2 regions of the Peribacillus sp. NJ11 genome follow, and region 2 is predicted to be linked to the other one. Evidence: riboswitches for the same ligand, from Rfam matches in the RefSeq annotation. Region 2 holds a riboswitch; the other holds the start of a gene.
The links. Region 2 has a riboswitch for glycine ahead of glyA (serine hydroxymethyltransferase). Riboswitches for the same ligand answer to the same signal wherever they lie in the genome.
Positions count from the first base shown of each region.

Region 1 (5,523 bases), 1.8 Mb from region 2:
AACGCAGAACCGGTTTTCTTGCAGCAAGAGTTTCATCAAGCCGCTTTATAACGGTCGTATGCGGAGCTTCCTGAACGATTTCCGGAGTTTCCTCCGCTTCCTTGGCAATCTGGATCATTGCATCGATGAATGCATCCAGAGTTTCCTTGGACTCCGTTTCGGTCGGTTCTATCATCATTCCTTCTTCCACGTTCAACGGGAAGTAAATGGTTGGAGGATGATACCCGAAATCCAGCAATCTTTTGGCTATGTCGAGAGTCCTGACTCCCAATTTCTTTTGCCGACGTCCGCTTAATACGAATTCGTGCTTACAATGACGATTATATGGTAGGTCAAAAAATGGTTCCAACCTACGCATCATATAATTTGCATTGAGGACCGCATTCTCGGTGACGGCTTTAAGGCCATCAGGACCCATTGAACGAATGTACGTATATGCCCTTACGTTTATCCCGAAATTCCCATAGTAGGGTTTTACCCTGCCAATGGATTGCGGGCGATCATAATCAAGAACGAATTGCTCATCTTGTTTGACCACAAGCGGTTTAGGCAAGTAAGGAATCAAATCCGACTTTACTCCTACAGGGCCAGAACCCGGACCGCCGCCGCCATGCGGGCCAGTGAATGTTTTATGGAGATTTAAGTGAACCACATCAAAGCCCATGTCACCCGGGCGTGCTTTTGAAAGTACTGCATTCAGATTGGCACCATCATAATAAAGCTTCCCACCGGCATCATGGACAAGTTGTGCCATTTCCAATATGTTCTCTTCAAACAATCCCAACGTATTGGGGTTCGTCAGCATCAAAGCCGCCGTATCCGGTCCCACAACACGCTTTAAATCCTCAAGGTCGACTAACCCGTTTTCATCGGATTTCACTGTTATCGTTTCAAGTCCGGCCACAGTGGCAGAAGCTGGATTCGTACCGTGTGCAGAATCGGGTACGATCACTTTCGTCCGTTCTGTATCGCCATTAGCTTCGTGAAAAGCGCGAATCATCATCAACCCTGTCCATTCACCGTGTGCACCTGCTGCAGGCTGTAATGTCACTTGATCCATCCCTGTGATTTCCGTTAGATGTTCCTGCAAATCAAATAATAGTCCCAAGGCTCCCTGAACAGTACTCGGATCTTGATATGGATGGATATGGGCGAAACCGTTAAAGCGTGCCACATTTTCATTTATTTTCGGATTATATTTCATCGTGCATGAACCCAGCGGATAAAAACCCGAATCCACTCCATGATTCCGTTTGGAAAGTGCTGTATAGTGACGCATGATATCCAATTCGGACACCTCAGGAAGCTCCGCCTCTTCTTCACGGATGTAGTCGGCAGGAAGAATTTCTTCGAGCGGAGTAGTTGCAACATCCATTTCTGGCAGACTATACCCGATTCGACCGGATGTACTGATTTCAAAAATGAGTGATTGATCTTGATTATTCATGTTGATCCCCCAATTCCTGCGCAAGTGCATCAATTTCTTCTTTTGTTCTAAGTTCCGTTACCGCGACCAGCATATGGTCTTCCAGCTCAGGATAAACCTTTCCTAAATCAAAGCCGCCGATCATCCCTTTTTCAAATAGGTTTTTATTGATTTCTGAAAACGAAGCAGGCAGTTTAATGACAAATTCATTAAACGAAGGACCGTCGAACATTACTTTTATCCCTTTTGCCTCAATAGCTTTTTTCGCATAATGCGCTTTTTGAATATTTTGCACGGCCATTTCTTTGACCCCCTTTTTCCCAAGAGCGGTCATTGCAACAGAAGCTGCCAAGGCGTTCAACGCTTGATTGGAACAAATGTTGGATGTGGCCTTATCACGGCGAATGTGCTGCTCACGAGCTTGAAGCGTCAGCACAAAACCCCTTTTTCCATTTTCATCCACTGTTTGACCGACGAGTCTGCCCGGAACTTTCCGTACAAGTTTATTCGTAACGGCAAAATATCCACAATGAGGTCCACCGAATGCTGCTGGAATGCCGAATGGCTGAGCATCCCCCGTTACGATATCTGCACCGAGGGCACCAGGGGATGTCAAGGCTCCCAGTGCAAGCGGATTACTGGAAACGATAAACATGGACTTGACGCCATGAATGATTTCTTCCATTTCTTTCAATGGCTCGATACGGCCAAAAAAGTTCGGATATTGCACAATCACTCCTGCAATATCATCTTTCACCAACTCCCTTAAGGCGGCCATATCCGTCACACCGTCTTTATAAGGAATTTCGATCACTTCCACGCGTTGTCCTTTCGCATAGGTCTTAACAACTTCTCTTGATTCAGGATGAACCGTCCCTGAAATGAGAATCTTCTTGCGTCGTGTCTGACCTGAAGCAAGCATGGCTGCTTCAGCTAGCGCTGTCCCGCCGTCATACATGGAGGAGTTAGCCACATCCATACCCGTCAATTCACAAATCATCGTTTGATATTCAAAGATGGCCTGAAGCTCGCCCTGTGAAATTTCAGGCTGATAGGGTGTATAAGCCGTATAAAACTCAGAACGGGAAAGAACATGATCGACGATGACCGGTGCATAATGGTCATAGACACCCGCACCAAGGAAGGAAGCATAATTTTTAAGATCCGCATTCTTGGCAGCAAGCCTTGATAATTCTTTTATTAAGGCAGGTTCCGATTTAGCGGGCTTGATATCGTATTCGCCTTGAAAACGAACACTTTCAGGGATATCATTGAAAAGTTCTTCAACAGTAGGTACACCTATCACTTCAAGCATTTCTTGTTTATCTTGCTCTGTCATGGGTAAATAACGATGTTTCATCTAATGACCATTCCCCTCTATTTACGTGGTTTTTTATAAAAAGGTGTTTGTATGATAACGGCTTTCAAACGTTTGGATCGAATTTCCACTTCGACTTCCGCATCCAGCACCGAAAATTCCTTATCGATAAGTGCCAACCCTACGTTCTTCTTCAACGTTGGTGATTGGGTACCAGTCGTGACCTCGCCAATGACTTTGTCCCCGCTGTAGACCTTATACCCATGACGTGGAATGCCACGGTCAATCATTTCAATTCCCACAAGCTTGCGGGGAGCCCCTTTCTCCTTTTGTTCAGCAAGAACGGCTTTCCCGAAAAAATCTGCTTCCTTATCCACTTTTACCGCAAAACCGATCCCGGCCTCTATTGGGGTGATGTCCGCTGAAAGTTCCTGCCCATACAGCGGAAGTTTCGCTTCAAAACGCAGGGTATCACGAGCACCTAAACCAATCGGCTGAATCCCTTCTTCCTTTCCGGCATCCAGAATCGCCTTCCAAAGGGCAGGACCGTTTTCACTGTCGCTATATATCTCAAAACCATCTTCACCAGTATATCCGGTACGGGATACCATCGTGGAGATACCATTTATCATGACATTTTCCTTGAACTTGAAAAATCCAATTTCACTTAAGGCAGTATTTTCTGATAGTTTTTGTAATATCTTCTCTGCAGATGGCCCTTGAAGTGCTAGCTGTGTATAGTGACTCGATACATTTGTGATTTGGACATCTTCCGGTAGATTAGCTTGCAGCCAATCGAAATCTTTATCTGTATTCGCTGCATTGACCACGAGCAGATAGTCGTCTTCAGCCCGCTTATAAACGATGAGATCATCAACCGTCCCGCCGTTTTCATAGCACATAGCCGTATATTGGGCACCGCCCTGTTGCAGCTTTGATATATCATTAGTCAGCATCTTCTGTAAAAAGGAAAGGCTCCCAAGCCCCTTAACATCAACTTCCCCCATATGGGAAACATCGAATAACCCCGCTTTTGTACGTACGGCTTCATGTTCGTCCTTTATACCCGAAAATTGGACAGGAAGTTCCCAGCCGCCAAAATCGATCGTTTTACCGCCGCATTCACGATAAACTTCAAATAGTGGTGTTCTTTTTAAATTGGTCAAAAAATGACCCCCCTCAGATTTTTTAATTTAAATGGCTTCATTATCAAAGCTTCTTGTCATTACGCATCAGATATCCTGATTCATGATGTGAAAAAAGCACAAAAAAGGACAGAGAAAGCCCGTTTGAGCTTTTTCTCTGTCCTGAAACCTGAAAGTTTACCTATATAATAGGTTTTCCCCTTTGGTGGCCGTCCCAAAATGGGCGGCGCTCTCCAGAGTTGCGTCCAATAAGAGTTCTTTTGCCTGAGAGATTCACTGCTAAGTTTGCTCCTTCGGCGCTACATCCGTAGTCTCTCCCCTTATCTTCACCCGCATATAAATGGTCTACCAATGAAAGTAAGCGAACAAGCCCCAAGCATTAGTAAAACCTTTGAGCATCATGGAATGCATTCTCTGCCAACTCTCCTAAAACTTCAGGAACCATTTGAATGATCTCCTTCAGTATCTTGGATAAAATAGGAGCCTGTAGCGCATACTAAGAAAACGCGAACTGCAAAACTGAAATACAAAGATTCTTTACAGCGTTTGGAAATTGGAATTTTCTAAATATACTTATATCCTACCCTAAGAAACTTATCTCTGCAATATCTTTTGAAGAGAAATATTTTTCTTACTTCACATATGAAATGTTCGGGTTTTGACCTTTTATTAAGGAAATTATGATTTAAGAGGGAGTTATTTCTATGAAAATCAATATATCCTTCAATTCTGAATGGAATGACGAGTTTCTGCAAAAGATGGAAAATGACGGTCCATGGGGAAATTGGGAGCTTTATAAGTTGGCGGTTCAAATGGAGGAAAATCTCATCATCCCTGATTTTGAGGGATTACAGGCGCCCAAGCACCTTCCGCAGTTAACCCCGCTTCCCCACCAATTGGAAGCAGCAAAGCAAGTGGTGGAAAAGATGAATGGAAAGGCCATTTTAGCTGATGAGGTAGGGCTCGGAAAAACAATTGAAGCCGGCTTGATCCTAAAAGAATATATGATTAGAGGCCTTGTAAAAAAAGTATTGATCCTTGTACCGGCCTCACTTGTCACACAATGGGCTTTTGAATTGAATACCAAGTTTCATATTCCGGCAGTCGTTCAGAGAAAAAGTTATGTTTGGGACTCCTGTGATGTGGTCATTTCATCCATTGATACAGCGAAACGCGATCCACATCGTGATATCATTTTCAATCAGGAATATGACTTCATCATTATTGACGAAGCTCATAAACTTAAAAATAATAAGACGAAGAACTATGAATTCGTCCAAAATCTGAAAAAGAAATTTTGTTTACTCCTGACAGCTACTCCCATTCAAAATAAAGTCGAGGAAATTTTCCACCTCGTTTCGTTATTGAAACCAGGCCACTTGGGAAATGCCTCACTCTTTTCGGAAAAATATAAAGGGAAAGGCCGGAACATAATTGAAGATGAACACCTAAAGGAACTGGTCAACACTGTTATGATACGAAACCGGCGGGCCGATACTGGTATTGAATGGACAAAAAGGCATGTGGAAACCATCACAATTGAATTTTCTCCAACCGAGCAGGCATTGTACGATGCCGTTTCCAAATTCAAGCCTATTTCGGATGGAACAAAAGGAAGCGCTTTTTCAGCTCTC
Region 1 covers NZ_JAUCFO010000001.1:3,016,765-3,022,287, reverse strand. The annotation lists gene gcvPB (aminomethyl-transferring glycine dehydrogenase subunit GcvPB) at 1-1,447, opposite strand, end outside; gene gcvPA (aminomethyl-transferring glycine dehydrogenase subunit GcvPA) at 1,440-2,786, opposite strand; gene gcvT (glycine cleavage system aminomethyltransferase GcvT) at 2,804-3,910, opposite strand; glycine riboswitch at 4,045-4,128, opposite strand; glycine riboswitch at 4,132-4,219, opposite strand; gene QUF86_RS14915 (DEAD/DEAH box helicase) at 4,594-5,523, shown strand, end outside.
Region 1: it holds a riboswitch for glycine, as region 2 does, so the genes downstream of both, gcvT (glycine cleavage system aminomethyltransferase GcvT) here and glyA (serine hydroxymethyltransferase) in region 2, are expected to answer to the same signal.

Region 2 (5,523 bases):
TAGACTGATAGAGAAAGCAAAAAAGATCCGAGTCGGTCCTGGTGATAAACCGTCTACAGAAATGGGCGCACTTGTTAGTGAAGAACATATGAATGAGGTACTTAAATATATTCAACTTGGCATAGAAGAAGGGGCGAAATTAGCCTGTGGCGGCAAGCGTATCACAAGCGATGGGCTGGAAAATGGTTATTTTGTTGAGCCGACGATATTTGTCGATACCAAACCTGACATGAGAATTGTTCAGGAAGAAATATTCGGGCCAGTCCTTACCGTTCAAAAGTTTAAGGACGAAGCGGAAGCCATCCAGCTTGCCAATGATACGCCATATGGCCTTGCAGCTGGTGTATTTTCACAAGATGGTGCTAAGGCTTTAAGAGTGATTAAGAAAATAAGAGCCGGAATTACATGGATTAATGCCTATAATCTAGCCTACAATGAAGCGCCGTGGGGAGGCTATAAGCAGAGCGGAATTGGCCGTGGATTAGGAACTTTTGGTTTAGATGAGTTCAGTGAGGTAAAACAAATCAACATTAATCTAGAAGTGGAGCCAACCAAGTGGTTTGATCATTAAAAATTGAGAAGTAGAGATAAATGAGTAAAAGAGAGTGAGTATGCACACCTCGAAAAAATGTATGACTAATAATAGAGGAAGCATTTTTTTGAAATTCGCAAATATTTTAATTTCAAATATTATTTCTGAAGATGGGCTGGAACAGATTCCTAAGTGTTTATTTTACGAGTAAAAAGCCAGTTCATCAAGATTTGTCTTATTTAAAACCTAAATAAGACAAGAATAATATTTTACTGATATGAATTTATATTCCCTGTGCTCCTTTCTCTGTGGCGTTTACTAAGGAGTTTCGAGTAATCAGAAAATATGTTGGTTCCTGGTAGTCATTATTGATAACACTATTCAGTTTTACCTAGTTTTATAGGATGGCATGAAGCTTGCATCTATATTATTTTCGAAGAACGTAATACAAGTGGGAGGAAAAGTTCATGTCGAATAATAAAAAACAACATCTTAATTTACCTTTTACCGGAATCTGTACTTTCGGGAAATATCCCGTATGTCCTGATTTAGACCAGTTAGACGCAGATGTTGCTGTCATTGGAGTTCCAAATGATATGGGAACACAATGGAAGTCAGGCGCAAGAATGGGTCCAAGGGGAATTCGTGAAGGCTCTACATTATATAGTTTCGGGTTAGATGGTGCCTATGATATTGAAAATGATATCATGTATCTTGGCCCGAAATGGAAAGTCGTTGATTGCGGCGATGTGGACATGGTACATGGGGATATGATGCAATCCCATGATAATACGGAAGGAGCCATTCGAAAAATAGTTTCAAAAGGTGCAATGCCGGTTGTATTAGGTGGAGATCATTCCATTACAATTCCAGTAGGAAAGGGCTTGGGTGAACTCGGGCCATTTCATGTGATCCAGATTGATGCACATTTAGACTGGGCAGATCACCGTTCAGGAATGCGGGTTGGACATGGAAGCTGCATCCGCCGCTTATCGGAAATGAATCATGTTCAAAAGATTTTCCAATTGGGCATTCGTGGAATCAGCAGCAGTAAAAAAGAAGATGTCGATGCTGCCAGAGAATACGGAAGTGTCATCTTGTCTCCCCGCCAAATGAGAAAGATGGGATTTGAACAGGTTCTGGAACTTATTCCAGCAGGTGAAAAATATTATATTACCATGGACATTGATGGTCTCGACCCATCGATCGCCCCTGCGACAGGCACACCTTCTCCTGGAGGCCTGCTTTATGATGAAGTCAATGAATTACTCCATGGAATTGCAAAAAGAGGAGAAGTAATCGGTTTTGATATGGTAGAAGTAGCTACTCCTTACGACCATGCTGGAATAACTGGACAAGTAGCAGCGCGTCTCTCATTAGACTTGCTTAGTTATGTTTTGAAAGAAAAAGAGAAAAACCAGGATATAATCAGCGATCATCAAGAGCAGAACTTCATAAAGAAGCATTAGTCTATTAAATTTGAAAGCGTTTGCTGATATAAAATGACTTTCCTCCGTTTTTCTTTTCTTAGTTTCCTGAATATGTATAAATAAAGAGGAGATTCCATAAAAAACAATTATAGAAATAATCTTCAATAGTAAACATATAGAGTGTTCAAATATATATAGTGGATGACGATTGTGGGAGAGTGCAATATAGACAGCCACCAAGGAGCAAGTTCCAAAAAAACCCTTGGAACAAATCTCTCAGGTAAAAGAACCACAATGGGACGCAACTCTGGAGAGTGCGTTTTTAAAACGCCACCAAAGGGGAAGACTCTTTTCAGTATAGAGTTAAACTCTCAGGTAAAAGGACAGAGAAGGGAATGTTGCCATTACCCTTTTCTGTCCTGTTTTGCGTGCAAAACCAGGGGACATGTTATGGAGTGGCAGCAGTTATCTAAACAGAGAAGGAAATAAGAATGAGCTTGCAGAAATATGATCGAACCATTTTTGAGGCAATTGAAAACGAACGGAAACGGCAACATCAAACACTAGAGTTGATTTCATCAGAATACTTCGTCAGCCAAGAGTATTAGAAGCTATGGGCATAAATATGCAGAGGGTTATCCAGGAAAACGTTATTATGGCGGATGTGAATTTGTCGATGTGGTAGAACAAGCAGCTATTGAGCGCTTAACAAAGCTGTTTGGAGCTAAATATGCAAATGTTCAGCCTCACTCAGGTGCACAAGCAAATTTAGTGGTTTTTTCTCACTGCTTCAGCCTGGTGATAAAGTGATGGGAATGAACCTTTCACATGGCGGCCACTTAACTCATGGAAGTCCAGTCAGTGTTTCAGGAAAATGGTTTGAAGTTGTTTCTTATGGAGTTAGAGAAGATACCCAATTGATTGATTAGATGAGTTGGAAGCAATAGCAAAGAAAGAAAAACCTAAATTGATTATTGAAGGGATAAGTGCCTACCCAAGAACGATTAATTTTGCTCGATTTAGAGAAATAGCCGATCGAGTTGGAGCAAAACTTATGGTGGATATGGCTCATATAGCAGGGCTGGTGGCGGCTGGTCTTCACCCATCCCCAATCCCATATGCAGATGTTGTGACAAGTACCACTCATAAATCATTAAGAGGACCGCGGGGGGCATCATTTTAACGAACGATGAAGTAATTATCAAAGCGATTAATTAATCCGTATTCCCAGGAATTCAAGGCGGTCCACTTATGCATACATTGCAGCAAAAGCAGTTGCTGAATGCTTGGGAATAGAATTAGAGAGTCTTTTTGATATATGCATAATCACATTGATTGTTTTTGTTTTTTTTAAAGAAAAGGGTGGATAAATTAAAGGGGTATTGAAAAAGTAGTGTAGTTGAAGAAGACATATAAAGTAGACTTAACCCGCTCAAGTAGACAGCATCTACTCATTTATAATGTTAATCGTCAGTATCATTAGAACAATTATACAAATTAACAGGGGCGAAGTAATGAACACAAAATTACTATCAGAAATAGAAACTAAGATTAATTATTTGAAAGGCCGTTTGATTGTCATCGGAATGTTAAAAGGACTTTCTCATTCCGATACGATTAAAACTAGTCAAGAGTTAGATGAATGGTTGTATAAATATCAAATAATTAAATTCAACTGATCCATTATTCTGCGAAATCTTTCCCTACACTCTTTCCGTCACAGTTTTTGTGTCAAATACCAAATAAATATCTCTCTTATTTCATTGTCCCCGTTGAATAACAGGGATTTTTTTAATTGAATTAGAATGTATGAATATACTAACTGTGTTCTTTTAAAATGGTTACTTAACGATTATTTATTTTATTTCAAACCGGCTATTCACCGATATTGCTGGCTATACAGATCAAATTTTTGGATTAACTCACCTATTGGGCTTTAGCTGTACCAAGAATCAGAGATTTGTCAGATTCAAAGCTTTTTTCATAAGAGAAAGCAAGCGGGTATTCAAATTAAGGGTCCATTTTACGTGGCCAAATAACTATAAAAATTATTAAAGAAAATTATGAGGTGTTTTACGATTAGCTCATTCTATAAAAGAAGGTACTATCTCAGCATCACTTATTAAGGGGGAAATAGACTCTAACTCTAGGCAAAACAGTTTGGCTGCAGCTTTACGTGAAATGGGTTGAATCGAAAAGACTATTTTTATTCTTAATTACCTTACTAGTGAACTTTTAAGAAAAAAGATTCAAAAAGGCTTAAACAAAGGAGAAGCCATGAATGGAGTCACAAGAACTATTTTCTTTGGGAAACAAGGGGACGGAACGAAACACCTTCAATCATTGATAAAATACTTATTATTTTTAATCTATTGCATTATTAACAGTAAAGGCATGATCAGAGCCAATATCCTAAAATATCTGCCATCCTAAACCTAAAGCTATAAAGAAGGAATCCCTGTCATAATTTTATGATTCCAGTAAAATTTACCTTCCAGAAAACTCCGCCCAAAACAATTATTATTTATAGCCACATTGATAATTCTATCTGTTTAATAAAATCTATGTAAAACTCTCTTGTATCAAGAGAGTTTTTTGCATGAAAAGTTATTTAGCTAACCGGGAGCTTTGTTAACGTCGAGCTAAAAAGAGAGGTAAAAGGGTGATATGTTTGAATAAAAGTTGTTCACATTTCTCTTTTATAGACTTGCATTTACTTGATCCTGTTTGCGGACTGTTGTTAATACTTATGAAGATAAAAGCTGATGAGTTGGAGAAATAAAGAGCTGATTTACAAAATCTTAATATTTGGTTTATGTGGAATTAATGTTTTCAGATTATGATTAAACCGTAACAAACAGTAATAAACATTAAAGATTCCACACTAAATGGAGGCACTTTTTATGAATCGCACATTCAAGAAGAATTGTTACAAGTCTATTCAAGCTGTGATGTTAGGAGTGAGTGTACTGGGATTAGCTGCTTGTGGAGCTACTAATGAGGAGGCTGCTCCAGTGGTTAAGGATCCAAGTTCGTTAACCCTGAAAGAAATTGAAACAAAGGCAAAAGAAGAGGGGACTATTAATAGTGTCGGTATGCCTGATTCATGGGCTAACTGGGGAGAAACTTGGAATGAAGTGATGAAAAAATATACATTGAAACACAATGATACAGATTTGTCCAGTGCCGAAGAGATTGCCAAAATGGAATCTGAAGGAGAGAGTGCAACAGCTGATATCGGCGATGTAGGGATTTCCTTTGGGCCAATCGCGGAACAAAAAAAATTAACGATGCCATATAAAACTTCCTATTGGGACGAGGTACCTGAGTGGGCAAAAGATGACAATGGAGATTGGGTTGTTGGCTACCAAGGAACGATTGCATTCTTTACTAATAAAGAATTAGTAGATAACCCGCCTAAATCTTGGGATGACATATTAAAAGGGGATTATAAAGTAACTGTTGGAGATGTTCAGCGTGGTACACAGAATCAAATGGCCGTACTTGCTGCCGCTATCGCTAACGGCGGTGATGAAACAAATCTCCAACCAGGAATTGACT
Region 2 covers NZ_JAUCFO010000001.1:4,767,505-4,773,027, reverse strand. The annotation lists gene QUF86_RS23300 (aldehyde dehydrogenase family protein) at 1-571, shown strand, start outside; gene speB (agmatinase) at 1,000-2,001, shown strand; glycine riboswitch at 2,164-2,264, shown strand; glycine riboswitch at 2,265-2,358, shown strand; partial or broken gene glyA (serine hydroxymethyltransferase) at 2,454-3,242, shown strand; gene QUF86_RS23285 (aspartyl-phosphate phosphatase Spo0E family protein) at 3,477-3,641, shown strand; partial or broken gene QUF86_RS23280 (Tn3 family transposase) at 3,841-4,284, shown strand; gene QUF86_RS23275 (ABC transporter substrate-binding protein) at 4,866-5,523, shown strand, end outside.